3 regions of the Eubacterium limosum genome follow, and region 1 is predicted to be linked to each of the others. Evidence: predicted binding sites of a transcription regulator. Region 1 holds the regulator's gene; each other region holds the start of a gene.

Region 1 (9,861 bases):
TTTGAGGTGAAAGTCATTGGCAATCCTCAGGATCTCTCCGCGGCCATCAAAATGCGGGCCGGTGTTGTGGATGTCATGCAGTCCAATAAGCTGAAGGTTTCTATTTCACAGGAAGACAATGTTCTTGTGAAGGCCTACAGCGGTGTGATTGACTTAAAGTATGCCAAGCCGGCCTCAGGCAGTGGGTCCGATGAATAGCGGTGGGCTATGAAGAGTATAAGTGAAAAAACCATGAACCGGATACTGGTCTTGGTCTTTCTGGTGGTTGGCATTGGAATGGCCCTGATCGTTAAGGAGATTGGCTCAAAAGACATCCCGGCCCAGCGTACCTTTGTCAATGCGAAGACCTTATATAACCAGGAGCTTGAGGAGGATAACCTCAAGGTCAAAAATGAGGAGCTCAGCAAAAAAATAGCGGCTGAGCAAAAAAGGCTCGAAACCTACGAGGAGGCCCAGAGGGCCATCGAGGATGAAGGTTCTGTGGTCGATACTGTCGGCCAATATCTGGACGCAGAGCTTGAAAACTATAAAATGGCAGACGGCTCTGTACCCATCCAGGGACCCGGCCTTGTCATCACGCTGGAAGACAGTGACAAAGCCATCGAACCTGGTGAAAACCCTAATAAATACCTGGTGCACAACTCAGATGTGCTGGCAGTCATTAATGAACTGAAGGCAGCCGGCGCGGAGGGAATCCAGCTCAATAAAATGCGCGTGACAAGCAGCAGCAACATCGACTGCGGCGGCGCAGTCATAAATGTGGATGATGAGATATCCTCACCGCCATTTGTGATTGAAGCCATTGGAGACCCTGAATCCATGTATATTTACTTAAATTCTGATGAAAGTGTTATTCAACTGTTGAAATATTGGGAAATAAAGGTTAATATAGAAAAGTCAGAATATTTACTACTCAACAAAAGTAATAAACTGTAATTTGATTTTTTGCAGAGAAACGAGGACAACGATGCTATATCCATTAATAGGGCTGCTTGCAGGGCTTTTAATTGGTGTTGTTTTGCCTTTTGAAATACCGCTGGCATATTCATCCTATCTCTCGATCGCAATACTCGCTTCGCTGAATTCAGTATTTGGCGGTATTCAGGCAGACCTGGAAGGAAAATTTGACCAAAAACTGTTTATTACCGGTTTTTTTGGCAACACCATTTTAGCGGCGCTGCTGACCTATATCGGTGACAGAGTAGGGATTCCAATTTATTACGCAGCAATCTTTTATTTTGGAACCAGCTTGTTTTCAAATTTTGCGAAGATCCGGCGTTATTATTTCCGGTCTGGCAGCAAAAAATCAGATCCTAAAGCGATTTCAAAGGAGCAGAAGCATGGTCATTCAACCGGCCATAAGGCTGAGCCTATAGAAATAATACATTCCACAACCGATGATTTGGACGAGACAGAGGACTATGAGGAAGAAGACTACGATGCCGTTGAGCTTGACGAGAGCGGCTACCGCGGTGACGCTTCCGACGAGGATGAAGTCTTTGAAGATGATGAGGAACTGGATGAAGAACAAAAAAATGATGATAAAAAACAAACTAAGAGTTTCTTACGTGAAATAGAGGAGGAAGAAAAGTGATTGAATTAGATGGCTACAATGATAATTTTGCGAGAATTCGTGTAATTGGTGTTGGCGGCGGCGGGAACAATGCCGTTAACCGCATGATCGAATCAGGTCTGAAGGGTGTTGACTTCATATCCATCAATACTGATAATCAGGCATTAGCCCTGACCCTGGCTGAAAAACGCCTTCAGATTGGTGAAAAGACCACCGGCGGTCTTGGTGCAGGCGGTAACCCGGAAATGGGTCAGAAGTCTGCAGAAGAAAGCCGTGATGCCATTGCAGATTTAATTCAGGAAACAGATCTGTTATTTATCACTGCTGGTATGGGCGGGGGAACCGGTTCCGGTGCTGCGCCGATCATTGCAAAAATTGCCCGTGAAATGGGAATCTTAACCATTGGTGTTGTCACCAAGCCATTCTCTTTTGAAGGCCGAGTCCGCATGCGCAACGCTCAGATTGCCAGTGATTTCCTTCAGGATAATGTCGATGCGCTGGTTACCATTCCAAATGACCGTTTATTAAGAATGGCCGATAAGACCACTTCCTTAAGAGACGCTTTCAAGCTGGCGGATGATGTCTTATTACAGGGTGTTAAAAGTATTTCTGACCTGATCTCTATGCCAGGTCTCGTAAGCCTTGACTTTGCCGATGTTAAGACTATCATGAAGGATGCCGGTCTGGCGCACATGGGTGTTGGCCGTGCCTCCGGTGAAAACCGTGCAGAAGAAGCTGCAAAAGAAGCGATCTTAAGCCCGCTTCTGGAAACCGAAATTGACGGCGCTACCGGCGTACTTTTAAATATTACCGCAGGTGAAGACCTGTCACTCTTTGAAGTCGACAGAGCCGCTACCATTGCGAGAGAAGCTTCTGACGAAGACGCTAACGTTATCTTTGGTGCGACCATTGATGAAAGTTTTGGCGATGAAATCCAGATTACTGTTATCGCGACTGGTTTCTTACCGGCAGAAGAAGTGGAAGCTAAAAAAGCTGCTATCCTGAACAGCGCAAACGCTGCTGCTGCAAACACGACTGCTAAGCCTGAAACCAAAACAACCAGCGCCGCTGGCGAATTTGCGATTCCTGGATTTTTAAGCAACGAAGACTAAGGTGTCTGAATGAAGTGTCCCTTTTGTGATTATGACGAAAGCAAAGTAGTTGATTCACGACCTGTTGAAGAAGGCACTATGATTCGTAGAAGAAGGGAGTGTATCCGGTGCGCCAAAAGGTTTACGACCTATGAGCGGATTGAAAACATTCCCTTGATCGTTGTTAAAAAGGGCGGTCAGCGTGTACCCTTTGATAAAAATAAAATTTTAAACGGGATGATCAAAGCCTGTGAGAAACGTCCGGTGCCCATCGACAACATCCAGCGTGTTGTTGATTTGATGGAAAAGGAGCTTTATCAGGTTGAAGATAAAGAGGTGGAATCATCCTACATTGGAGAGCGCGTCATGGATGCGCTTAAGGATATCGATCAGGTGGCCTACGTTCGTTTTGCATCAGTTTATCGTGAGTTTAAGGATGTTGAGTCTTTTATGGATGAACTGAACCGCCTTATGTCTGAACGCTGAAGGCGTGGAGTAGTGAATGAGATTTTTTGAAAAAACCATTGCGTCTAAAGAGATTTACAATGGACGCATCTTAAATTTAAAGGTCGACGAAGTCGAGCTTCCGGATGGAGGTACTTCTTTCCGGGAACTGGTAGACCACAAGCAGGGTGTCGGTATTTTGCCTGTCAGAGGAAACCGGATTATTTTCGTGCGCCAGTTTAGAAAGGCCATCGAAAAAGTGATCCTGGAGATACCGGCTGGTCTGGTTGAAGTGGGTGAAGATCCAAAAGAGGCAGCGGTGCGGGAGTTACAGGAGGAAATTGGCCTGAAGCCCCTGGATTTGCACTTTTTAGGAGAAATGTGGCCCTCACCGGGATTTACCAATGAAGTGACCACTTTATTTATGGCGTCTCAATTTGTTATTGAGCCGAGAAAACAGGATGATGATGAATTCATCGAAATTGTCGAAATGCCTATACGGACAGTCCGAGCGCTTTACCTCAAAGGAAAGTTTTCAGACGCAAAGACTGCCTGTGTTTTAGGTCGCTTTTTTTCTCTTATGTAAATAAAATCATCGAGGTGGTCTATTATCATCTGTGTTGCACACAGGATAACAGATCACTTTTCTTATTATTTGTAACAAATAAATTAAAGCTTTTAAGGAGAAACCGAATGACAGAAAATTTTATATTCTCCGGTCATGACACGGTGGTGTTAGCGCAAAAATACGGCACGCCACTTTACGTTATGAGCGAAGATATTTTAAGAGGGAACATTAACCGTATTAAGGATGCCTTTGAATCGGCGGGCGCGGATTATGATGTGAACTATGCCGGCAAAACCTTTTTAAATATGGGAATGTGCCGGATCATTGCAAGTGAGGGCATCTCTCTGGACGTGGCATCGGGCGGAGAACTTTATACTGCTGTAAAAAGTGGTTTTAATCCTGCACGTATCTGCTTTCATGGCAGCAATAAAAACCAGGCAGAGCTGGAAATGGCCCTCGGCTACAAGGTAGGCCGTATCGTTGTCGACAGCGAATGGGAGCTGGAACGGCTGCATCTTTTGACTGAGGAGCTTGAGCAGCCTGTCAAGGTGCTGTTTCGGGTATCTCCCGGCATTGAAGCCCATACCCATGAGCTTATACAGACAGGGAAGATTGACTCCAAATTTGGCCTGCCATTGAGCCAGGCCCGTGAGATTATCGGCCGCACAAAAGAAATGGAGTTTGTGGAGACTGTCGGCATTCATTGTCACATCGGCTCTCAGATCGCAGATGAAAAGCCTTTCTTACTGGCTTCGGAAGTTATGCTTGATCTTTATAAGGCATTGCTCTCCGATGGGCTTAATCTGACTGAGATTAATCTGGGCGGCGGCTTTGGTATTCCTTACTTGAAGGAAGATCCCAGCTTTGACGTCACTAACTATATTCCTAAAATGGTCGACCATATGCGTGAGATGGCTGAGCAGAGACAGGTTCCGATGCCTAAAATCGTGGTAGAGCCTGGCCGTTCAGTAGCGGCTCCGGCAGGTATTACTTTATATACGGTGGGAACTGTCAAAGAAATCCCGGGACTCAAAAAGTACGTAAGTGTTGACGGGGGTATGGCAGATAATCCCCGCCCGGCGCTTTACGGAGCGGACTATGATGCCGTGATCTGCAATAAACCTCAGGATGAAGCATTGATGGAAGAAGTAACAGTCAGCGGTAAAGCGTGTGAGACAGATACCTTAATTAAATCCATTAAGCTGCCGTCTCCTCAGCCAGGCGATACGTTGGCAGTGCTTCATACAGGGGCCTATAATTATTCAATGGCCAGCAACTATAATCGTCTCAGAAGGCCGGCAGTTGTCCTTTTGAAGGGCGATCAGTCAGCAATACTGGTTGAACGTGAAAGCTTTGAGGATCTGGTCAAGAATGACAGGATTCCTTCCTGGCTCGAGGGCTGATTATGTTTAGCGCAAATTATTTTATCAACCTGCTGCTGAGCCTGCCCGGTATTTTAGTCGCCATTTCTTTTCATGAAATGGCCCACGGCTACGCGGCGGATGCGATGGGGGATCCAACCCCGAAACTGGCGGGACGACTGACGGTTAATCCCCTTAAGCACATTGACCCCATCGGTTTTATCAGTATGCTGCTTTTTCGTTTTGGCTGGGCAAAGCCTGTGCCGGTTAATCCGAATAATTTTAAAAATCATCGGAAGGGAATCATTGTTGTCAGTCTGGCGGGCTGCTTCACAAACCTTTTGTTAGGCTTTATTTCGCTCATTGCGATCTACGCGGTTTCGCCCTTTGCCAACGTGTATCTGCTGCAGATTCTGCAGTATTTGTACCTGTATAACCTGATGTTTGCAGTCTTTAACCTTATTCCCATTCCACCCCTCGATGGGTCACAGATTCTGGCTGAGTTTTTGCCTTACAATGCAAAACAGAAATTCTACCAGTTTTCACGTTATGGGATGATCATTCTGCTGCTGCTGGTTGTATTTAATGTGTTCGGTCTGATTATTACACCCATCATCAACGGGATTGATGGTTTATTTAGAATGATATTAAACCCACTTTTTTTAATGCTTTGGTCATAAAATGAATAGTTACGAAGTCAGTTTAGAGAAATTTGAAGGTCCTCTGGACCTTCTCATTCATTTAATTCAAAAGAATAAAATTGATATCTACGATATTCCCATCGCAGAAATCACAAATCAGTATCTGGCTCATATTGAGAAGTGGCGCGAGCTGGATATGGAGGTTGCCAGTGAGTTTGTGGTTATGGCTTCCAAGCTTTTGGAGATTAAATCCAGAATGCTTCTGCCAAGAGCAAAGGATGAGGAAGAGGACGAAGAAGACCTGAAAGAGAAATTGGTACGCCAGCTTATAGAGTATAAAATCTTTAAAAATATCAGCATTTATCTGGAAGAACGGGAGTGCGCAGAGCTGCATGCCGTCTATAAGGATCCGGAATATATCCCGGTTATGACCCAGGACGCCGAGGTTGAGATCAACCCTGAGGATATTTTTAAAGCATACTCCAACATATTTTCCCTATACAACGATGAGATTGAGTTCAAAGATTTTTCTCAGGAGATTGTAAGGGAAGTTTTTACTGTAGAGGAAAAAATTGATTACATCGAGCACCAGTTTGAGCTCAATCGCTCTGGAGAACTCCATTTTTCAGAGCTGTTCAGAAAAAAAGTCAGCCGGGGAGAAGTTGTTGTAACCTTTCTGGCGCTTTTGGAGATGTATAAAATTAATAACATACGGCTTTTTCAGAACCGTGTATTTCAGGAAATTATCATCAGACAGAGGACAGAGGAATAAATGCAGGAACTTTCAAAGAGTAATAAAAAGCGTCTAAAGGGAATCATCGAAGGCATCCTTTTTGCCGCCGGTGAGCCTGTCGCGCTGCGTGAGCTTGAAAAGGCGATGGAGCTGGACGGGAACACCATTCAGGCCCTTATGTCAGAACTGGAAAAGGACTATGGCAGTGTGGAACGAGGGCTTCGCCTAGTGCAGGTCAATCACACATGGCAGCTGTCCACAAAGCCTGAACATTACGATTTTATCCGTCAGGTACTGGGGCAGCAGGAGCCCACAGGGCTGTCCAAGGCGGCTCTTGAGACGCTTTCGATCATTGCCTACCGCCAGCCGATTACCCGTATCGATATTGATAATCTGAGAGGGGTCAGCTCCAACAGTTCTGTTCAGCGGCTCCTTGACCGGGGGCTGATCAAGGAGGCTGGCAGGATGGAAGCGCCGGGCCGGCCGATTCTCTATAAAACAACCCCCGCCTTTTTAAAGACCGTTCATTTGAAGCATATCGAGGATTTGCCGGCTTTTGAGCAGTTTGCTGAGGGAGAACAGCAGAAAATCGATATCTCCGCTTCTATGGCGGAAAATATGGAAATAAACACAGTTGAGGAATTGAATTGAGATTACAGAAATATATGGCCCAGTGTGGCGTTGCTTCAAGACGTAAATCAGAAGAACTGATTGCCGCAGGCAGGGTATGTGTCAACGGTGAGGCAGTGCTGACACCAGGGCTTCAGGTAGACCCGGAAGCCGACAGGATTACAGTGGATGGTAAAACCATCGCGGAGGACAAAAAAATTTATGTGCTGCTGAACAAGCCAAAAGGTGTGGTTTCTACCTCGGCAGACCGCCACGCCGACCAGACTGTGATGGATCTGCTGCCCATTAAGGAGCGGCTGTTTACCGTGGGGCGGTTGGATAAGGATACGGAGGGGCTGCTGATTTTAACCAATGACGGAGACCTTACTTTCAGACTGACGCACCCCAGCCATGAGTTTAACAAAATTTATGAAGGGCTGGTAAAAGGGCTCCCCAGTACCGGAGAGCTGAAGCTTTTTGCTGAAGGTGTCCAGATCGAGGATGATGACCATACACTGCATACCACTGCGCCCGCTTCAGTGCAGGTAATAAAGACTTACAGAAGCACAGCCCTGCTCGAAATGACGATCCACGAGGGAAGGAAGCGCCAGATTCGTAAAATGTGCGCGGCAATCGGCCATCCCGTCATTCACCTTAAGCGGACAGCTATTGGCAGTATTACCTTAAAAGGGTTAAAGGCTGGTGAATGGCGTTATCTTACTGAGGAAGAAATACGTTATCTGAGGGGAGAAAAAGATGATTAAAATTGTGATTCCTAAAAGTTTTGAGGTGGTCGCTCCTTATTTTAAGGAGCCCGAACACAAGCGGAGCCTTTATATGACAGCCATGGATGACGAAGCGCTTCTTGCTGTTGCCCGTTTTATGGTAAAGGGTGAAACAGCAGAGCTTTATGATATTTTAAATATTAAGCCGGAGGTGCCAATGGCGGTGCTGGACGGTTTGATCCGCACCACGCTGTTTCAGGCGGCTGAGCTTGGGTGTGAAGCCTGCAGGGTTTACAATGTGCCGGAGACACTGAAGGCGTACTTTAAAGGCCATCAATTTAGGGACTGCGGTGAGTACATCAGCCATGACGCTTATGTCGATGAATTTTTTAAACCGTGTCCGGGGTGTGCCGGTGCCGTCGATTAATGAATTCAGGAGAGTGACCCTGCTGGCAGGAGCCTTGATGGCCGAGCACTTACGCATGGGAGACTCCGCCGTCGACGCGACCGCCGGGACAGGTGCAGATACCTGTCTGCTGGCCCGGAGTGTGGGAGCGTGCGGAAAGGTCTACTCTTTTGACGTCCAGAAAGAAGCCCTGAAAGAAACCGAGCAGCGCCTGTCGGCCGAGGGCTTAAGAGACCGGGTCCTTCTTTTTCACAAGGGGCACGAAACAATGGGCAGTATACCAGAGCTTCGTCAGGACTCTAAGATAATGGGTATTATGTTTAATTTAGGGTATTTGCCTCATGGAGACAAAGAAATCGTTACAAAGACAGATACCACACTGGCAGCACTTGAAAGCAGTGTAACCCTGCTGGCGCCAAAGGGGCTGATGACGCTTTGCCTGTACCGGCATCTAGCCGGACTGGAGGAGAGCATGGCCGTTGAAAAATGGTGCGCGCAGCTTGGAGCAGGGTTTAATGTGCACAAGCTTGAGACAATCAATAAAAATAATCCGCCCTATTTAATTTTGGCGGAAAAGACAAAATGAGGCAGATAACGGAAATGAATCAATCATCGGATATGAAACAAGACAGCAAACCGGAACTAAGGGATATTTTTGCAGAGATTAAGGAGCGCTATAAAGGCCTGAGCAAGAGCCATAAAAAAATTGCAGCCTTTGTGATGAAAAATTATGAAAAGGCTCCGGATATGTCCGCCATCAAAGTAGCGCAGCATGTTAAGGTCAGTGAAGCGACGGTTGTGCGCTTTGCGCTGTCTTTAGGCTATGAAGGCTATCCAGAGTTCAGAAAGGCCCTTAAAAATGAAATAAACAGTAAATTGACGACCATTGAGCGCATCAACATGACTTTGGGTGACGAGGAAAAAGAAAAGCTGATGCAGCGCTCTGTGGCCGCGGTGCTCAAAAGTGATATCAACAGCATCAACGGAACCCTTGAATCCTTTGATTACGAAGCGCTCAGGCAATGCGTAGACCTGATCCGCAGTGCAGGCAAGGTGGTCATTATCGGTTTTAGAACAACTAGTCTGCTGACCGAGCATCTGGGCTATTACCTGAACCTGATCCTGGATGATGTCCGGGTAATCAATCACGGTGTAACAGACATATATGAGCATTTGATCAAAATTGGCGAGGGCGACGTGGTCATTGCCATGAGCTTCCCGCGCTATGCGCAGAAAACCTATGAGGCTGTAGAATTTCTTAAAAACCGGGGTCCCAGGATTATCACCATATCGGATAATGAGCACGCACCCATCAATGAGTTTGCCGATCACAAGCTCATTGCGAAGAGCAATGTTTATTCCTTCGTGGACTCCCTGGTGGCGCCTTTAAGTCTGATTAACGCGCTGGTAGTGGCCGTTGGTTTTAAAAATATCAAAGAAACAAAACAGACCTTTAATGAGCTCGAAGAAATCTGGAAAGAACATTATATTTATACCGGTGACGAGTTTGTCAAGGATTTATAGGAGAGAAAATGAAAAAAACAGCCATTATCGGCGGCGGCCCGGCAGGGATGAGCGCAGCCATTGCCGCGCTGCGCTCAGGCCAGCAGGCAGACCTTTACGACCAGAATGAAAAACTGGGCAAAAAGCTGTATATTACTGGCAAGGGCCGGTGCAACCTGACCAATCACTGTGACATAAGTGAATTTT
Region 2 (9,861 bases), 2.1 Mb from region 1:
TAGCAATTTCTCGGCCCTCTGCGATCATTCCCTCAGCATCGGTAGTGGTTGCTTTCACCTCGCCGCTGATCGGTCCGTCAACAATTGAAGCGATCTCTGCGATAACTTCATTAAAATCACGTCCTTCTTTTGCGATTAAGGAAGGATTGGTTGTAACACCGCAGATAACACCCATATCATTTGCATTTTTAATATCTTCTACATTAGCAGTATCCAGGAAAAATTTCATTTTAAGCCTCCATTTTTTACTTGAATTTCAAAATATATAGATATACACACAATTTCTTAAACATACATAATACTTTTACATTTTTAAAAATATTCCATATTTTTTAAGAAATCATTCCTGTATATGCATACAGTATATAACGATAAAAAGTCAATGTCAAGGTGTTTAAGCATTTTTGTTCACTTTTCATATAATTTTTACTTTTGTAAAAATTATAAGTATAAAATCTAACTTCATTATGAAAAAGTCAGGTGTGCAAACATTTACAAGCATTGACCGGTATGATAAACTATTAAAGTCTTAAATACTTATATTACTTTATAACGAGAGGATTTATCATGAGCTTTAAACGATCAAGCGGTATCTTAATGCACATTTCATCACTTCCCGGTAAATACGGTATCGGGACTTTTGGCAAAGAGGCCTGCTCTTTCATCAATCTTTTAAATAAAATGGGCTTTACCTACTGGCAGACTCTGCCACTTGGGCCGGTAGACGAGTGCCATTCGCCTTATAAAAGCCCTTCTGCCTTTGCGGGCAATCCTTTTTTTATCGATCCTGAAATCCTGGCTGAGGAAGGCCTCCTTACCCAAGACGAGTTGAACTCCAGCGAATACAGTAACCCTTACAGCGCCGCCTACGAATGGCTTGATGCAACCCGGCCCAGTCTTTTTCGAAGGGCTTTCAGCCGCATTGACGATCAGATAAAATCGGACATTAAAATTTTTGAGGACGAGGAGCGCCACTGGCTTCCAGATTATGCCCTCTATATGACTTTAAAAAAACAATTCGATGGGAAGGACTGGTATCTGTGGGAAGACGTTGGCCTCCGGGACCACCACACCGAGGCTCTGAAGAAGGCCAGGGAAACCTACGCCGAGGAAATCCTGTTCCACGAGTTCCTGCAGTACGAATTTACTAAACAATGGAATGCTGTAAAATGCTGCGCCAACGACAACGGTATCCAGATCATCGGTGACATGCCCATCTATGTCTCTCTGGAAAGCGCCGATGTCTGGGCGCACCGTGATCTCTTTGATCTCGACGCGGAGGGCCGGCCAAATCATATTGCCGGGGTGCCGCCGGATTATTTCTGCTGCGATGGCCAGCTGTGGGGTAATCCTCTGTACAACTGGACTGCCATGAAGACCTCTGCCTATAAATGGTGGATCGACCGGATTGGACGTTCCCTTGAGATCTACGACGCGGTTAGGATTGACCACTTCAGGGGTTTTTCTGCCTATTGGGCTGTGGCCGGCACTGCTAAAACTGCACGAAACGGCAAATGGCTTGAAGGTCCGGGTATGGACTTTTTCAACGCGGTCTTCAATGCATTTGACTTTAAGGAGCCACGCATCATCGCCGAAGACCTGGGCGTAATGGACGAGGGGGTCACTAATCTTCTCCATGAAACCGGCTTTCCCGGTATGCGTGTACTTCAGTTTGGCTTTATTGAGGAAGGCAATAACCAACATCTGCCTCATAATTATGTAGAAAACAGTATCGCTTATACAGGAACTCACGATAACAACACCCTGCTCGGTTTTTTGTGGGAACTTCCACCTTACAAACGGGATTATGCTTTAAAATATATCAATTACCCTTGCTTCGGCAATGAGTGGCAGGAGGGAGGCCCTCAAAGCCCATCCTGCCACCATTTCATCCGCTGTCTGTGGCAAAGCTGTGCCAGCCTTGCCATTCTGCCCATCCAGGACCTCTGCGGTTTTGGGGGTGACACAAAAATGAACTGCCCCGGCTGTGCCGACGGCAACTGGAGCTTCCGGATTACCCACGACGCTCTGGATACCATTGATATCTCCTGGATACGCTCTATGAATGAAATATACAAACGCATTCCCTGATTCACTCTCTCGACAAATAGCAGTTTTTATGGTAAAATCGTTATCATACAGGGCGTGAATTGAGCATTTTCACTTTCCTGTAAACAGTTTTCAATATTTTATAGAGGAGAGAGAATATGAAAAGTATGAAAAAACTGGCTGCTTTACTGTTGGTTTTAGCCCTTGTCTTTACCGTAGCGGGGTGCGGCGACAAAGGCGCTTCAAACAGCAGTAGCAGCAATACCCTGCGTGTTGTCATGCAGGATCCAAATGTTCCCATCGACACCAATATGGGTACTCAGGCATACCTGATTATGGTATCAGACCAGGCCTGTGAAACACTTATCGGCCTAAACAACGATACAACCCTGAACCCACAGCTGCTAAAACAGATGCCAACCGTATCAGACGATGGCCTAACTTACAGCTTTGAGCTTAAAGATGGTGTTAAATTCCATAATGGTGAAACTCTGAAGTCTTCTGATGTTAAGTATTCCTATGAACGCTTAATCACAAAAGGTCTCATGGGTTCATTGTTTGACCAGGTTGTTGGCTTTAAAGCCCTTGAAGACGGCACAGCCGATTCACTTGAAGGCTTTAAAATCAAGGATGACACACATTTCGATATCGTTCTTCAGCAGCCCTACGCACCATTCGAAGCAGCTTTATCCGCTCCATATGCTGTAATTTTCCCAGAAAAAGCCTGTGAAGAAGCTGGCGGAGACTGGGGACGTACTGTTCTGTATGGAACTGGCCCATTCAAAATGACCTCTTACACAGCAGGCCAGGGCATTGAAATGGCACGTTTTGACGATTACCACGGCGATAAAACCAAGCTTGATGGCATCAGCTTTAAATTTGTAAATGACCTGAACACTCAGGTTATGGAATTCCAGAAAGGCAACTGCGATTTCGTCATGCTGGACACCGGACAATACGAAACCGTTACAAGCAACGATGCTGTCAAAGACAAGATGCACAGCTTCAACCCGGTCGGCCTTGTCTACTTAAGCCCAAACAACGAGATCTATACCGATTCAAGAATTAAAGAAGCGCTGTCCTACGCGGTAGACCGCGAAGCTCTGTGCAACGAATTGTTATCCGGCGCCGCTACACCAGCCAAGAGCTTTATTCCTAAGGGACTGCTCGGATACAACGATTCCCTTCCTGAATATGAATATAATCCAGAAAAAGCAAAACAATTACTGGCAGAAGCTGGTTATCCGAACGGCATTACCATTCCTATCGTCGGCTCAACCAATTACCAGACACTGATTAAGGTTGCCACCGCGATTCAGGATCAGGCAAAAGCTGCCGGTATTAACATTGAACTGTCTCAGGTTGACCACGCAGGTTACAACGATATGAATAAGAGCGGTTCCCTGAACCTGTCTGTCAGCAACTGGTATACCGATTACGTTGATCCAGACGGTATGATTTACCAGCGTATGTCTGCCACAACTACACAGCAGGTATCCAACAAATACAACAATCCGGAATTCAACGACCTCATCAACCAGGCACGTCAGACAAAGGACGAAAGCAAACGCCAGGAACTGTATGAAAAAGCCGATGAAATCCTGACACACAAGGATTATGGTGCAATTCCTCTGTATAATGACACCATGTTCTACCTGTTAGGCGACAATGTTAAAAACTTCGAAGTTACCAGCATCTACCGTTATCATTTCTATGATGCCGAACTTCAATAATAATGCTCAGAAAGCTCCGCAGCCGCGGAGCTTTTTTAAGATGTTCCGCTTTTACACCCCAAACATCCAATTTCTAAAATTCTTTTTTGAAAACGGTTTTTTTATCCTTGACTTTCTTTGAAAAGCGTACTACAATAAGAACATAACTGGTAAGACCACTTACCAATAATTTTGACCGAATTTATACTTGCATCATGTTAAATCATTTAAATTGGAGGATAATTATGATTTCAAAAATTCCCTACGGCAACACAGAACTGACCCTGGAGCTTCCTGATGAACAGGTCGCCGGCGTTTTAAATTCCAATATCGGTAATCTGCAGAGCGACCAAACCGAGGATGATATCGTCAGGGCTGCGATGGCAAAGCACTTAGGCAGCGCTTCCCTAAAAGAGCTGGCAAAGGATAAAAAAACAGCCGTCATCATTATCAGCGACCATACACGTCCCGTCCCAAGCAAACACATTATTCCATTTATGCTTGAAGAGATGCGCGCAGGAAACCCGGATATCGAAATCACTTTGCTGGTTGCCACAGGCTTCCACCGCGGTACGACAAAGGAGGAGCTGGTCTCAAAGCTGGGGCAGAAAATTGTCGACGAAGAAAAAATCGCCGTACACGATTCTTCCAATGCCAATGAAAATGTCAAAATCGGGGTACTTCCCTCTGGCGCCGATTTGATCATCAACCGCCTTGCCGCCGAGGCCGACCTTCTTGTCTCTGAAGGGTTCATCGAGCCCCATTTCTTCGCTGGTTTTTCAGGCGGTCGAAAAAGTGTGCTGCCAGGCGTCTCTGACCGCGTGACCGTTTTAGGCAATCACTGCAGCAAATTCATCGCAAGCCCTTACGCGCGCACCGGCATTTTGGAAAACAATCCGATCCATACTGATATGAAATCTGCCGCAAAACAGGCAGGTCTCCAATACATTGTCAATGTGATCATCGACGAGGACAAACGTGTTGTCATGGCTTTTGCGGGTGATCCTTTCATCGCGCATGAGGCCGGCTGCGAATTTTTAAAACAATACTGCCGTGTCAAAGCTGTACCGGCCGACGTCGTCATTACAGGCAACGGTGGGGCGCCTCTTGATCAGAACATGTATCAGTGCGTTAAAAGCATGACCGCTGCCGAAGCTTCCGCTGGAGAGGACGGCGTTATTATTCTCTGCGCCGAATGTCTGGATGGTACCGGCGGAGATGGTTTTTACCACGCCATGCGGGACTGCGAATCTGCCAGAGCACTTTTTGAAAACATTATGACGATTCCACAGAACCAGACGCAGCCCGACCAGTGGGAATATCAGATTCTCGCGCGCATTCTCTCAAAACACACCGTCTTATATGTTACACGGCCGGAAATGAAAGATATTGTAACTGAAATGAAAATGACCTATGCGCCAGATCTTGACACCGCTGTCAAAATGGCAAAGGACATCAAAGGTGAAAACGCCAGCTTTACAGTTATTCCAAACGGAATTGCTGTTATCGTCGAGCAATAAAGTTCATTATCTACCTCTCTAAATAAATATACGAAAAGGGCATCCGAAAGGGTGCTTTTTTCGTGTATTGCTCAATAAACAAGGTGCTTTTCATTGATAAACTGTTCACTCCCGGGCAATTTTGTGGTATAATAGATGCGATTGGCAATTTGACAATATTCGAATGCTCAAGGAGGGCTTATGAAGACCCAGAGAACCTTATTATTGATATTATTGTGTCTGTTCTTTACCGTTATGCCGGTATGTGCCCAGACACCTGAAAATACGGCCGACAGTGCCGAAACCTTAACCTCCGCAGTCAGTGCGCTTAACGAAACCGGAGGAACCATCCACATTACAAAGGATATTATTTTAGGAACAGACAGCAGCATCGGCGGCTTTGAACCCGACAGCAGCATCACCTTGGATCTCGGTAGAAATACCCTGTACATCCAAAACAGCTGGTCCTTTAAAAACATAACCATTACTGGTCAGAGGACTTTGATCATGCTGGAAAACAATGCAGACCTTCAGCTCGATCATTCCACCCTGGCAGCTACCGCTGAGAACAGCACAGCCATTAAAATTACCGGAAACAGCCGCCTGTCAGCAGTGGCTTCAAAAATTGAAGCAACCGGTTCTGACACCTTTGGTATCAACGCAGTCAGCAACGCTGATCTGACCTTTAATTCTACCCTTGTCAGTACCATTGGCGGCAGCAGCACTGCTATTCAGACAAAGGGCTCCGTTGATGCCTATTTCAGTGAAATTACTGCTGAAGGAGCCGGAGCCACGGCTGTTGACGCAGGCGAAGTGCTTCTGAATACAAGCGCTGTCTCCCCTGAAGCAGAAAATGCTGTTATTGCAGATACCATCGCAGCCCCCAAAAACACAGGCTACCACTATACAGAACTGGACACTCTGGGCGGTTTGCCTGATAGTATGGTGTTTAAAATCACCGACAAGGATACCGGCGATATCCGCTACACCTCGTCATTACCGGTCTGTTGGGATACTGACACAGCAGATATTACAAAAGCCGGGATTTATCCGCTCAGCTATAAGCTCTGTCCCGATACCTTTACTCCTGCCGGTGCCGCCGCTTTACTGGAAAATCAAACGCAGAGGCTTGTCGTCATTGATCCTAAAAAGCCGTTTATTTATTACGATGCGCCTGTGACTGAAAACACTGGCAGCTACAGCCTGCTTCTCCGATTCCACCAGCCAATCCAAAGCTTTGGCACTCCAACACTTTGGGTGGAAAAAGACAACAGTGGTTCATGGCAGACCTGGCCGTCTGAAAAAATTACTGCGGCAGCCTCAAACCAATATAATCTGACCGGTCTGGAAGCCGGCCACAGCTATGTTTTCCAGCTTGAAGCCAAAAACGGCAGTATTAACGGCGATTCCAACGCTATCCGCATTACACTTGATCAGGAGGGAAATCCTACTGTTACTCAGAGTGATATGGACCACGGCAGCAGTGAAACAAAAGCAGTGCCGACGACAGCCCCCAAAGTTTCTGTCGAAAAAGAATCCACTGCTTCAACTGTCTCAAACCCCGGTGAGAATGTCAGAACGGGTACCAGAGAAAGCCTTAAATCCGAATCGACCCTTTATCTCCAGGAAATGGGTAATGCCTTAAAAACCGTATCCAGCTACCTGAACGGTACTACCCCCGTCTCCGAGAATGTACATACTGGAATTACCGGCGCCATAAAGAATAATATAAAAGGCGGATTACCTGCGGTGGCAGCACTCAGTCTGACACTCCTCTGTGCCGTTACCATGCTGCTTGTGCGTAAGGAAACAACGGATGTAAAAGATGAGTAAAGGCAAGTACATCAAATCTATATATTGTATACTTTGCTCTTAAAAAACCATTTTCTATCTAAATATTGCGGTACACATTAAAACAGCGTGTACCGTTTTTTTCATATGCGCAGCCATTTTTAACTGTAAAAATTTGCTCTCTTTCGCGCTTATTTATTAAAAATTTTTGTGCACATTTTTTATCCACAGGCCTCAGCCCTCTCATTCTCTCATTTTAATCATTTTCACAAAATGTTGTCCACAAATTGACAGTCAGCACAATATATAGTATGATTTTCGATATAAACAACAATAACTAAGCATCCGGAGGAATGATGTAATGATCGACAGTATTATAAAACGAAACGGGACTGTAGCACCTTTTGATACCCGTAAAATCAGCAGCGCCATCTACAAAGCGAATATCTCTGTGAGCGGCGAATCTATGACAGAAAAGCACATTGAGTTTCTGACGAATGTGGTTACCTCAGCGGCTGAGGCTTTGGGCCGCCCAACGGTAGAGCAGATACAGGATATTGTGGAGGAAACGCTGATCAAAGCTGATTACGCAAAAACGGCCAAGGCCTATATCCTGTACCGCGCCGAGCACGCCAAAACACGTCAGACTGAAAGTGACTTAATGGAAATATATAAGGATCTCACCTTCCGTTACGCTGAAGATGCAGACCTTAAACGCGAAAATGCCAATATTGACTCAGATACAGCCATGGGAACCATGCTGAAATACGGTTCTGAAGGGTCAAAATATTTTATTGATAATTACATTCTTCCGCGTGAAATTGCTGATGCACATATCTCCGGTGATATACATATTCATGATAAAGATTTCTATATGCTGACTGAAACCTGCTGTCAGATTGATTTACTCAAGCTTTTTAAAGGCGGCTTCTCAACAGGGCACGGCTACCTGCGCGAGCCGAATGACATCCGAAGCTACTCTGCCCTTGCCTGTATTGCCATTCAGGCAAATCAAAATGAAATGCACGGAGGCCAGAGCATTCCAAACTTTGACTATGCTATGGCGCCTGGTATTGTCAAAACCTTCAGCAAGCTGTACCGCAAAGCGTTGATCAATGATCTCAGTGTCTGTTCTGGTCAGGACCGTGAAGCAGTCACAGAAATGGTTGCCTCTGCCTGTGAAAAAATTGAGGCTCCGATCACTATGGATACGCAGGAAGCCTTTGGCCGGGAGCTGGCCGCATTTTTTAAGGGGTCTTCTTTTGATGCCCGGATGATTAATAAAACGCATGAGCACGCCTGCCAAACCGCTCTGCGTGAATCAGAGGAAGCTGCCTATCAGGCGATGGAGGCTTTTATCCACAACCTGAATACCATGAACTCGCGGGCCGGCGCACAGGTTCCTTTTTCCTCTGTAAACTATGGCACGGATACATCAGCCGAAGGGCGCATGGTCATCAAAAATCTGCTAAAAGCCACAATGGCTGGACTCGGTAATGGTGAGACACCTATTTTTCCGGTTCAGATTTTCAAGGTAAAGGAAGGCGTTAACTATAACGAAGCCGACCCCAACTACGATCTTTTTAAACTGGCCATCAAAACGTCCTCCATGCGCCTTTTCCCGAACTTCAGCTTCCTGGATGCACCCTTTAATCTGCAGTATTATACAGAGGGTGATTATAACACTGAGGTCGCCTACATGGGCTGCCGAACCCGGGTAATGGGGAACCATTATGACCCTCAGAACGAAACGACCTGCGGGCGCGGCAATTTAAGTTTTACCTCCATCAATTTACCAAGGATTGCCCTTGAATCTTATAGAAATCTTGATACCTTCTATAAGATTCTGGATGAGCGCGTTTCTCTGGTTGTAAATCAGCTGCTTCACCGTTTCAAAATCCAGGCCGCCAAACGAGGCAGAAATTATCCTTTCCTGATGGGACAGGGTGTCTGGATTGATTCAGAAAGTCTCGGACGCGATGACCGGGTCGAGGACGTTTTAAAACACGGAACCCTGAGCGTCGGCTTCATCGGACTTGCCGAAACGCTCAAGGCGCTTACCGGCATGCATCATGGTGAAAGTGCAGAAAGCCAGGCTCTGGGGCTTCAGATCATCTCGCATATGCGGCGTCTGATGGACGCTGAATCTGATAGAACAGGTTTGAACTTTACCCTGCTCGCCACACCGGCAGAAGGACTCAGCGGGCGCTTTGTCGCCATAGACCGTAAAAAATTCGGGACTGTCCCCGGCGTTACCGACCGTGAATTTTACACGAATTCCTTTCATGTTCCGGTCTACTACCCTATACAGGCCCATAAAAAAATTCAGCTTGAGGCGCCATACCATGAGTATACCAACGCAGGACACATCAGCTACGTCGAATTGGATGGAAATGCCAGCGCCAACCTCGCGGCCTTTGAAAAAATTGTCCGCTGCATGAAGGAAGCCGGCATTGGCTATGGTTCTATCAACCATCCTGTCGACCGAGATCCAGTCTGCGGCTACAATGGTATTATTGGCGAAGAATGTCCAAACTGCCACAGACACGAAGGGGATGGAAACCCTGATTTTGAGCGCATCCGCCGTATCACCGGCTATCTGGTAGGTACCATTGACCGCTGGAATAACGCAAAGCGCGCGGAGGAGAAAGCGAGGGTGAAACATGGCGTTTCTGCAAATCAATAATTGTATTGAAGAATCCATTGTCGACGGACCTGGGCTCCGCTTTGTCATTTTTACACAGGGCTGCCCACACCACTGTCCTGGCTGCCACAATCCTCAGACACACCAGATGACTGGAGGCACTTTT
Region 3 (9,861 bases), 440 kb from region 1:
TCAATTTCAACAACCTTGACGGTTACGACATCACCAAGCTTTACAACATCCTCTACGGATTTCACGCGTTCCTTGGCAAGCTTTGAAATATGGATCAGGCCGTCTTTACCACCTGGCAAGGATACGAAAGCACCGAAGTTCATAATCCGAACAACCTCGCCTGTATAAACCTCTCCGACTTCCACTTCCTTGACGATATCTTCAATAATCGCCTTCGCTTTATCTGCGGCAACACCGTCTTCAGAAGCGATATAGATGGTGCCATCGTCCTCAATATCAATCTTAACGCCGGTTTCCTCAATAATCTTATTGATGACCTTTCCGCCTGATCCGATAACGTCACGAATCTTGTCAGGGTTAATGGTCATGGTCATAATACGCGGTGCGTATGGTGATAACTCAGCGCGTGGTTCAGAAATTTCTTCATTCATGATACCCAGAATATGCATGCGGCCAATGCGGGCCTGTTCCAGTGCCTGGGTTAAAATCTCTCTGTCGATACCGTGGATCTTGATATCCATCTGAATCGCGGTGATTCCGTCTTTAGTACCGGCAACCTTAAAATCCATGTCCCCAAGGAAGTCTTCCATACCCTGGATATCTGTTAAAATCGCCAGCTTTTCATCTTCCTTGATCAGCCCCATTGCCACACCTGCAACCGGCTTCTTAAGCGGTACACCCGCTGCCATCAGAGCAAGACTGCTGCCGCATACGCTGGCCTGAGAGGTCGAACCGTTTGAACTTAAAACCTCAGATACGACACGGATAGCATAGGGGAATTCTTCTTCCGGAGGAATCATTGGCAGCAGCGCGCGCTCTGCCAGTGCGCCGTGGCCGATTTCGCGGCGGCCCGGGCTTCTCATTGGTCTTGCTTCGCCAACACTGTAGCCTGGGAAATTATACTGATGCATATAGCGTTTTTCCGTATCGTTGGATAAGCCATCCAGCACCTGAGCATCCCTCAGGACACCTAAAGTAGCGATGGAAAGCACCTGGGTTTCCCCTCTGGTGAAAAGGCCAGAACCATGAACTCTCGGGATATAATCGATTTTTGCAGTGATCGGACGAACTTCATCCATCTTACGGTTATCGGGACGGATACGGTCTACCAGAATCAAACTGCGGACTTCTTTTTTCTGCAGAGCAGTTAAAATTGTATCAATATCATTTAACTGTTCAGGATAAAGCTCGCCAAAATGTTCAACAACTTCAGTCTTAACCGCATCAATATTTTCAAGACGTTCTGTTTTATCTTCAGTGTGAACGGCTTCATGCATTTTACGGCCCACAAAAGCTTCTACCTCTGCGGTCAGCTCGTCTGTTGGCAGATAAAGAGTATAATCCTTCTTTTCCACGCCGACGGCTGCGACGATCTCTTCCTGGAAAGCCACGATTTTCTTAATTTCTTCATGCGCGAATAAAATCGCTTCCAGCATGGTTTCTTCAGAAACTTCGTTGGCGCCAGCTTCTACCATCATGATGGCGTCCTTGGTACCGGCAACGGTCAGGCTTAAATCGCTGACTTCGCGCTGGGCTTCTGTTGGGTTCAGAATAAATTCACCGTCGATCAGGCCGACAGCTACTGAACCGGTAGGACCGTCAAAAGGAATGTCTGAAATGCTGAGGGCAATGGACGCGCCGATCATTGCGGCGATTTCCGGTGCGTTATCCTGCTCAACAGACATAACCGTAGTGACCACCTGGACATCATTGCGGAATCCCTTGGGGAACAGCGGACGAATTGGGCGGTCAATTAAACGTGAGTTTAAAATTGCTTTTTCAGAAGGACGGCCTTCTCTTTTTAAAAAGCCACCCGGTATCTTACCAACCGCGTATTGTTTTTCTTCATAATCCACGCTCAGCGGAAAAAAATCCATGCCTTCACGGGGTTTTTTAGATGCAGCGGCTATGGCCAGAACACTGGTTTCACCATAGCGGATCATTGCAGAGCCCTTAGCAAGCTGTGCAACCTCGCCGATTTCCACGCTAAAAGGGCGACCGGCAATTTCTGTTTCAAATATTCTCATTAATACCTCCAATGATATCAGCCGATTTACGAAGCGGCTGGACTCCGTTTATTTCAAAACCATCTGCACAGATGTTCGAAAATTCAAAGAAAAAAGGCGGAATACTCCGCCTCACAGTACTATTTTCTCAAGCCTAATCTCTGAATTAATTCACGATAGCGCATGATATCTTTCTTTTTGAGATAGTTTAATAAACCTCTACGCTGACCGACCATTTTCAGAAGACCTCTTCTTGAGTGATGGTCTTTTTTATGAACGGCAAAGTGTTCATTTAAACCATTGATTCTTGCTGTTAAAATAGCAATCTGTACTTCTGGAGAACCAGTGTCACCTTCGTGTGTCTGGTACTCTGCAATAATGCGTTCTTTTTCTTCTTTTGAAATCATTTGTGTCATTTCTCCTTAAATTATAAATAGACTCCGTAATCACAGTATTTCGTTGGAGTTTCGAAAAACCAAGAGAACGGGCTTAACGTAATAATGATACCATAACCGCAGAGCGGTGTAAAGTTTTTTTATCAGAGTTCCGGGATTATTTCTCCTGCTTCATATTCTGAAATCAGTTTTTTGCAAAGCTCAATGGTTTTTTCCATCGAATGGTTTCTGGCTTCCTCGGACATATTTTCAGCCATCTGCTGAATAATGTATTTATTCTCAATGAGAAAGTCGACCATGGAAGTCAGCTCCTTGATCTTATCTACCTTGATGGCCATGCCGCTTTCCACCAGGTAATCCGCGTTCTCCTCCTCCTGTCCCGGATAATAATACGGGATAATCATCGGGATGCACTTGACAATCGCCTCTGTGCTTGTCAGGCCGCCTGGCTTGGAGATAATGGCGTCAGACTCATCCATAAGCTCGGGAATATTGTCGACAAAGCCATGAATCTCCACCACCTTATCTTCTGTTTCATAGACCTTGTTTAAAAACTCTATGGAGCGCTCAACCTTTTTATTGTTGCCGCAAACCACAATAATTTTAATTTTTTCCTGAACCTTCATCAGCGCGACAAAAGCCTTTTCCATCTGTCTGGTCCCCATACTGCCCGCCATGAGCAGAATTGTACCGCGGATGGCCGGATCTTCGATCTCGGCCTTTTTCCTGGTGTCCTCCACAAATTCCTGTCTTATGGGAATGCCAAAGGGATAAATGATATCCGGGTTTACACCCTTTTCAATCATGGTTTCTTTTGTATATTCGCTGCCTACCACATAGGCATTAATTTTTTTATGCAGGTATACGCTGTGGATTTTATAGTCTGTCACAAAAGAGAGCACTGGCAGGTCAAAGGCCCCGTGCTCTTTTAAAGTTCCTAAAATATTGGTGACAAAGGGATGAGTTGAAATCAGCAGATGTGGCTGTTCCTTCTGAATCATGGGAACGATCTCTGGATTCATTACCTTTGTCATCATTTTAAAAATATTCTGCTGAAAAGGCGTCATATGATTAAACTGGTTATAAATCTGCTCATAAAGCTTTGGCACATTTTCAACCAGCTGCTTATAGCCCTTTGTTACGATTTTGTCTAAAACGGCGCTGCTTTCCTTGAAGGCATCATAAACGTCTACCTCAAAACCATATTCGGATAAAGCCTGGGCAATAGATTTTGCCGCCAGGTTGTGTCCCGCACCGGTGGATGCTGTGAAAATAAAGATCTTAGACATTGACCCCTCCAAATTTTTCGTCTGTTTTATTTTGTTTAATGCTTGATTTTAGTCGTCAAAATCCTTGGTGAAACGGTACTGTACTTTCATTAACTTACCGCCGACTGCCTTTTCACGGCGTTTTTCTGCCACATAAAAAGCGCCCAATACGGTCAGCATACCAGCTGCTACTGCAGACAAACTAATCATTACTTTTTTTAACATTTTGGACCTCCTGTAAATCCTGTTTAATAAAAAATGTTCCTATTTCATTGCCTTCTAAAATATCATAAATCACTTTGACATCCTCACCGGATGCGATGATCGTGTCTATTCCTCGGTCAGTGGCGTATTTTGCCGCTCCGATTTTGGTTACCATGCCGCCTGTTCCAAGGCCGGAGGTAGAACATCCCGCGCTGCTCAAAATATCGGAATCAATCGTCTCAACGGTCTGGAGCAGTCTGGCATCCTCATTTTCATTGGGATTTGAGTCGTACAGCCCATCCACGTCTGAGAGAATAATCAAAAGGTCAGCATCCACAATATCAGCAGTCATGGCAGACAGAATATCATTATCCCCAAAGCACTCCTCTTGAATTTCATCCGTAGCGATGCAGTCATTTTCATTGACGATCGGGATAATATTACGGTTTTTCAGCGCCTTGAAGGTGTTGATGGCATTGTTTCTTTTAATGGAATGTTTAAAAACATCCTTGGTCAGCAGAATCTGTCCCACATTCTGGTGGTATTCATCAAAGAACTTATGGTAGATCTCCATCAAAAGTCCCTGTCCTACCGAAGCGGTGGCCTGTTTGGCCTCCAGTGTCTTTGGCCGTTCCTTTAACCCCAAACGGTTCATTCCACAGCCGATGGCACCCGAAGATACCAAAACCATCTTCCTCCCACTGTTTTCTAGGTCCGTCAAAACCCTGGCCAGCTGGTCAAGCTTTTTTAAATTGAGGGTACCATTGGCATGGGTTACCGAGGTGGTCCCCATTTTGATGACAATGGTCTCTGCTTCCTTAATTGTCTGTCGCATTTAATGCGCCTCCATTTGTCTACTGTTGTCTTCCACTCAGGCGGCTTGGTCCATCCATTCTTGATGAGTGACTTTTGCCGTCAGTCTGGTGACTATTCTGAATTCTTATCATATCAAACTTAACTTAATTTTGCAAGTTTGTTTTATCATACTACGCCGGGTAGTCCTTCTGTTTTTCCATGCGTTTTCTACTTATTTATTGTATCATAACTTTTAAACTTCTTAATACTCAATCAATAATTACTCTTTTTTCTCTCCGCTTATCCTATACAAAACTAAAGCCTTCCTTAGAAATAGTCCAGCGATTGTTTTTATCGATTGTCTGAGGGTATATAAGAACTAACAATTCTTATTAAGGAGGCTTTATTATGAGCAAAGATACAGGATTTGTCGATCAGGCAAAAGGTGAAGTGAAAGACCGTGTTGGCGGTGCAACAGGCGACAAAGGCCTACAGGCCGAAGGCATGATGGACAAGGCAGCCGGAAAAATCAAAGAAAAAGCAAATGACATCAAAGAAAAAGCAAAAGATGTTGCTGATGATGTAAAAGATCGTCTGAATAAATAAAACATTGACATAAAAAACCGGGATATTCCAAGCTGAATATCCCGGTTTATTTATTTTTTTGATTTTCACTTAATCAACTGCAGCCTGTAGTGGTGCCACAGTCCATACAAACTTTACAGGTACCGTTGCGGACCATGCGGTCACTGCCGCACTGGCTGCACACTTCCCCATAGAGTTTTTCACCTTCAATTTCCATTTCCATCTGAAGCGGCACAGTTTCCGGTGTCGGAGCCGCTGCGCTGGCGTCTATCTTTGCAAGTGGTGCCTTTGGCTTCACCTGGCATTTGGAATAATCGCCGCATTCAATATCAATCACCTTGGAGATCAAGTCAGAAATAGAGGACGCGTATTTAATGTACGGATGTCTCTGTACAAAGCCTGACGGCTCGTACTTCTGGCCTCTCAGCATAATGGAAATTTTTTCCGGCGGGATATTGTACTGAAGCATATTGGAGATGGACTTGGACAATGAAGCCAGCAGCCCTTTAACCACTGTACCATCCTTATCGGTGGATACAAAAATTTCTGCAATTTTACCATCATCGTAGAAACCGATGGTGATATAAAGCTCGATATCGCCGATTTTAGCCGCATGGGTACGGCTCATACGCATACCGTCTGGCTTACGCCGGTTGGGTACCCCCTGATTACAGTCTCGGGCAAATTCCAGGAGCTCTTTATAAGAACAATCCTCCAAATGCTTTTCGCCTTCCTCCTGCTTACCTGAGCTTAAAGGCTGTGAAGCCTTACAGCCGTCGCGGTAAACGGCGATGGCCTTGGCACCGGTAGTATATGCCAGAAGATGAATTTTCTTAACATCCTCTATCTCTGCGTTTGACGGCAGATTAACCGTCTTTGAAACCGAGCCGCTGATCATTGGCGTGATGGCTGAAACCATGAGCACATGGCCCTCTGGACGGATGGTATTAGCTGTATCAAAAACCGGAATATGCTCTGGCTTGATATGCGGCGCACCGGACAGTGTGTCATGGCGCAGATAGCCCTTTTCGTCCTTATCCAGCATATAGCCGAGAATATCGGAAATTTCTTTTGGCTTATAGCCCAGATTCTTGAGGGCAATCTCCATCACAGGGTTCACGATTTCCATGGAACCGCCGCCTACCAGCTTTTTGAACACCACATGATTGTAGAAGGGCTCAACGGAGGTTGCTCCGCAGTCCATAGCGAAGGAAATGGTACCGGTCGGTGCGATTACACTAACCTGTGCGTTGCGGTAGCCGTTTGCTTCACCATAATCAATGGCATCCTTCCAAGCGTCCTTGATACGGCTGCTGACATTCAGGAAGCCCATATTTTCTAAAAGCTCATGATTGATTTTAAGCGGTTCGTAAGTCATTTCCTCATAATCATCGGTCAGATGGCCCGCGACACGGCTGTGATTGCGGATAACACGCTTCATATAGGGGCTGTTGATCTCATATTTCGCAAAAGGACCAACTTTTCCTGCCATCATCGCTGAAACATAGTAGGAATGCCCAGTCATAATACCGCATAAAGCCGCGATCAGGTTACGTGCTTCATCAGAATCATAGGGATAGCCCAACGCCAGGATCAGTGATGCTGCATTGGCAAGGCCCAGGCCTGTTGTGCGGAAAAGGTAGCTTTTTCTGGCAACATCTTCTGTCGGGAACTGTCCCCAGTAAATGGAAGCCTCCAGCACCAGCTGGATCAGTCCTGCCAAATGAGAAAAGCGCTCGATATCAATTTTGTTGGTTTCCGGATCAAAGAAACGGAAAATATTGATGGATGCCAGGTTACAGGCAGTATCATTTAGGAAAGCATACTCTGAACATGGGTTTGTCGCATTGATCCGGTTTTCTTTTTTGGAGGTATCGCCGTCCTCACCGCCGGGACAGGTGTGCCAGGCGTTAAACAGGTCGTCGAACTGAAGTCCAGGGTCGGCGCAGGCCCATGAGGCTGTATTAATTTTCTGCCAGAGCTCTTTAACGGATACTTCGCGGTTAACCGCGTCGTCCACACGGCCATTCAAGGTCATCTTGTGATCGGGCTCGTGCTCAAGGTTGATGACAGCGTCCATGAACTCTTTATTCAAACGGACGGAGTTGTTTGAGTTCTGCCCCGCAACCGTGCGGTATGCCTCGCCATCCATAGAGGTATCATAGCCCATCTTTCCAAGGGCGCGGACTTTATCTTCTTCCTTAACCTTCCAGTCTACAAATTCTTCAATCTCAGGATGATCGACGTCTACAATGACCATTTTGGCCGCACGTCGGGTTGTACCGCCGGACTTAATGGCACCCGCATTACGGTCAAGCCCCTGCAGAAAACTCATCATTCCTGAGGATTGTCCGCCGCTTGACAGCTTTTCATTCACGCCGCGAAGCGATGAAAAGTTCGTGCCAACACCAGAGCCGCCTTTAAACAGCTTGGTTTCACTCACATAATGCTCAGAAATGGAGTGATGGCCGAGCAGTTTATCCTCGATGGATAAAATAAAGCAGGCGCTGGATTGTGTCCGGGTATAGCGGTCGTCTGATTCTTTAACCTCACCGGCTTCCTCGTCATAGTAATAAAGATCGTCCTTATCACCCTTGATACCATAGCTTCTGGCCAGACCCGTATTGAACCACTGCGGTGAATTTGGCGCCCACATCTGTTTCAGCAGGGCGTAAACCATCTCATCGTAAAAAATCTGCCACTCTTCCTCAGTCTCAATGATGCCTTCTTCTTTCAAAGCATCTGCCCAGAAGCCAACCATACGGTCAGCCACTTCACGCATGCTGTGTTCATAGCCCAGACCGTTAGGGATTCCCCGTCGTCTGAAATACTTGCTGGCTATAATATTGCAGGCATTTTGCGAATAATCAACTGGAAATTCAAGATCTTCCATGGATAAAATGGTCGCGCCCGTCTGATAATTTGTTAAATTGACGTCAACATTCTGCCACTCGAAAAGATCGTAGACAGTCTTATCACTGCCCTCCAGCTCTTTCGTAAAATGTCTTTTAAATAGATCTTTCAGCTCTTTCAATCTTAAACTCCTTATAAAATCGGTTTGTAAAGGCGTACACAAGATGTGCTGCACCGATTTCTATTATAACATATATCTGGTATAATACGTGGAATAAATTCTTGTAATCCACATCAACTTTCTTGTAAAAAGAAAACAGAAACAGTAAAAAGAGACTCTCTGCTTTGAGAGTCTCTTTGAAACACTAGTCAGAATCAGGCTTTTCGGTTTTCTTCCTGTTCTTCTAAAACATCTAAATCTACGGCAGCGTTGGTCGCCGCTTCTTCAGTTCCAATAACATCTTTTTCAAAGGTACCGGCTTCATGGGTTTCTTCCACTGAAACAGATTCCATTGCATCATCTGTCAGGGATTGACGTCTGACATCAGGCTCTGCTTCGCAGATGGATTTTTCCTGTCCAGCAACAACTACTTTTTTATGATTTGACATCTTCATGTCTCCTTTCAAAGTTTAGTTGCCTTTCTTATCGTCTCCACCCATTTTAACTTTCTGTCCTACCTTGCTCTCAGTACCAGCTGCAATCCGCTTAATGTTGGCGCGGTGCTGGAATACTGTTGAGCAGCAGAGAAACAAGGCAAAAACCAGTTCAGGTGTAAAAACAGCCCCATGTGTAATAAAAATGCTCTTAATAAGAACCGCAATCGGAAGGGATACCATCCCAATAATGGAAGTCAGTGACATCATTCTGAAAATGGCCAGGAAGATCAGACCAACGGCAATACAGATTAAAGCAATCTGCCAGTCAAATACGATAAACACGCCGATGGAGGTAGCTGTTCCCTTTCCGCCTCTAAAGCCAAGGCAGACCGGCCAGTTATGACCACAGACCACTGCAATCCCCGCAGCCGCTACCCAGGCTTCACTGAAGCCGAGCAGTCTGGCGGCAAGAATCACGACAGAACCTTTAAGCGCATCCAGAATAAAAACAGGAATGGCGTATTTCAGGCCCATTGTCCGGAGTACATTTGTTGTACCCGCGTTACCGCTTCCGTAATTACGGACATCCTCACCCTTTACAGCGCGAACCATAATATAGGCAAAATCAAGATTGCCGATAAAATAGGCCGCCACAACCAAAATCAAGCCAATAAGTATACTCATACTAAACTCTCCTCACACATAATCCTGAGCTACTGCTCTCTAACGCGCTCAATAAGGATCAGGAGTTTTTCAATGATCCGGTCATAGTTCTCTTTTTTATGGGGAACAAGGCAATTTGTACAGTTCTTTATACCCTTTTCCGTGTATTCAAAACCACCGCCGCAGTCCCTCCCCAGCGCATATAAAGGACAGTAACAAAACAAACAGTTAAACTCATCTGGGGTTTCCGTTTTGTGACAGGGAAAGTATTCACAATCCCTGTTCTGGAAAAATTTAAAGTTTTCTGTTTCAAATTCTTTTTTACACATAGCCTTTTAGTTGACGGCGTCCATTCCGACAGCCATTGCTTTAATATTCAAATCAACAAATTTAGGTTTTACATTATTTCGGATGATTTCATCCCAGTCAATATCCTGAAGCCCCATGGATTTGATGATGGCTCCCAGCAGAATCACATTCATAACCTTGAGGTTG

Evidence for each region. The regulator NrdR, encoded in region 1, represses ribonucleotide reductase genes. The targets are predictions, from matches to a motif close to CACNANATNTNGTG.
Region 2: a site for NrdR is predicted at 7,350-7,363, ahead of B2M23_RS08260 (anaerobic ribonucleoside triphosphate reductase). Genes of this name have one in related genera too.
Region 3: a site for NrdR is predicted at 8,325-8,338, ahead of B2M23_RS17080 (vitamin B12-dependent ribonucleotide reductase). Genes of this name have one in related genera too.

The regions. Positions count from the first base shown of each region.
Region 1 is NZ_CP019962.1:4,084,082-4,093,942, reverse strand. It holds gene B2M23_RS19270 (DUF881 domain-containing protein) at 1-198, shown strand, start outside; gene B2M23_RS19265 (DUF881 domain-containing protein) at 208-936, shown strand; partial or broken gene B2M23_RS21580 (small basic family protein) at 968-1,279, shown strand; gene ftsZ (cell division protein FtsZ) at 1,591-2,685, shown strand; gene nrdR (transcriptional regulator NrdR) at 2,695-3,150, shown strand; gene B2M23_RS19245 (NUDIX hydrolase) at 3,167-3,694, shown strand; gene lysA (diaminopimelate decarboxylase) at 3,802-5,079, shown strand; gene B2M23_RS19235 (site-2 protease family protein) at 5,082-5,717, shown strand; gene B2M23_RS19230 (segregation and condensation protein A) at 5,719-6,450, shown strand; gene scpB (SMC-Scp complex subunit ScpB) at 6,451-7,062, shown strand; gene B2M23_RS19220 (pseudouridine synthase) at 7,059-7,784, shown strand; gene B2M23_RS19215 (hypothetical protein) at 7,777-8,172, shown strand; gene mnmM (tRNA 5-(aminomethyl)-2-thiouridylate-methyltransferase MnmM) at 8,126-8,737, shown strand; gene B2M23_RS19205 (MurR/RpiR family transcriptional regulator) at 8,752-9,675, shown strand; gene B2M23_RS19200 (BaiN/RdsA family NAD(P)/FAD-dependent oxidoreductase) at 9,684-9,861, shown strand, end outside.
Region 2 is NZ_CP019962.1:1,801,526-1,811,386, reverse strand. It holds gene fsa (fructose-6-phosphate aldolase) at 1-229, opposite strand, end outside; gene malQ (4-alpha-glucanotransferase) at 568-2,091, shown strand; gene B2M23_RS08275 (ABC transporter substrate-binding protein) at 2,208-3,782, shown strand; gene larA (nickel-dependent lactate racemase) at 4,007-5,281, shown strand; gene B2M23_RS08265 (fibronectin type III domain-containing protein) at 5,462-7,093, shown strand; gene B2M23_RS08260 (anaerobic ribonucleoside triphosphate reductase) at 7,413-9,737, shown strand; gene nrdG (anaerobic ribonucleoside-triphosphate reductase activating protein) at 9,715-9,861, shown strand, end outside.
Region 3 is NZ_CP019962.1:3,647,154-3,657,014, reverse strand. It holds gene B2M23_RS17110 (polyribonucleotide nucleotidyltransferase) at 1-2,027, opposite strand, end outside; gene rpsO (30S ribosomal protein S15) at 2,147-2,413, opposite strand; gene B2M23_RS17100 (MGDG synthase family glycosyltransferase) at 2,545-3,690, opposite strand; gene B2M23_RS17095 (hypothetical protein) at 3,739-3,894, opposite strand; gene proB (glutamate 5-kinase) at 3,872-4,708, opposite strand; gene B2M23_RS17085 (CsbD family protein) at 5,077-5,274, shown strand; gene B2M23_RS17080 (vitamin B12-dependent ribonucleotide reductase) at 5,348-8,287, opposite strand; gene B2M23_RS17075 (hypothetical protein) at 8,482-8,715, opposite strand; gene plsY (glycerol-3-phosphate 1-O-acyltransferase PlsY) at 8,737-9,387, opposite strand; gene B2M23_RS17065 (cysteine-rich small domain-containing protein) at 9,417-9,695, opposite strand; gene B2M23_RS17060 (indolepyruvate oxidoreductase subunit beta) at 9,702-9,861, opposite strand, start outside.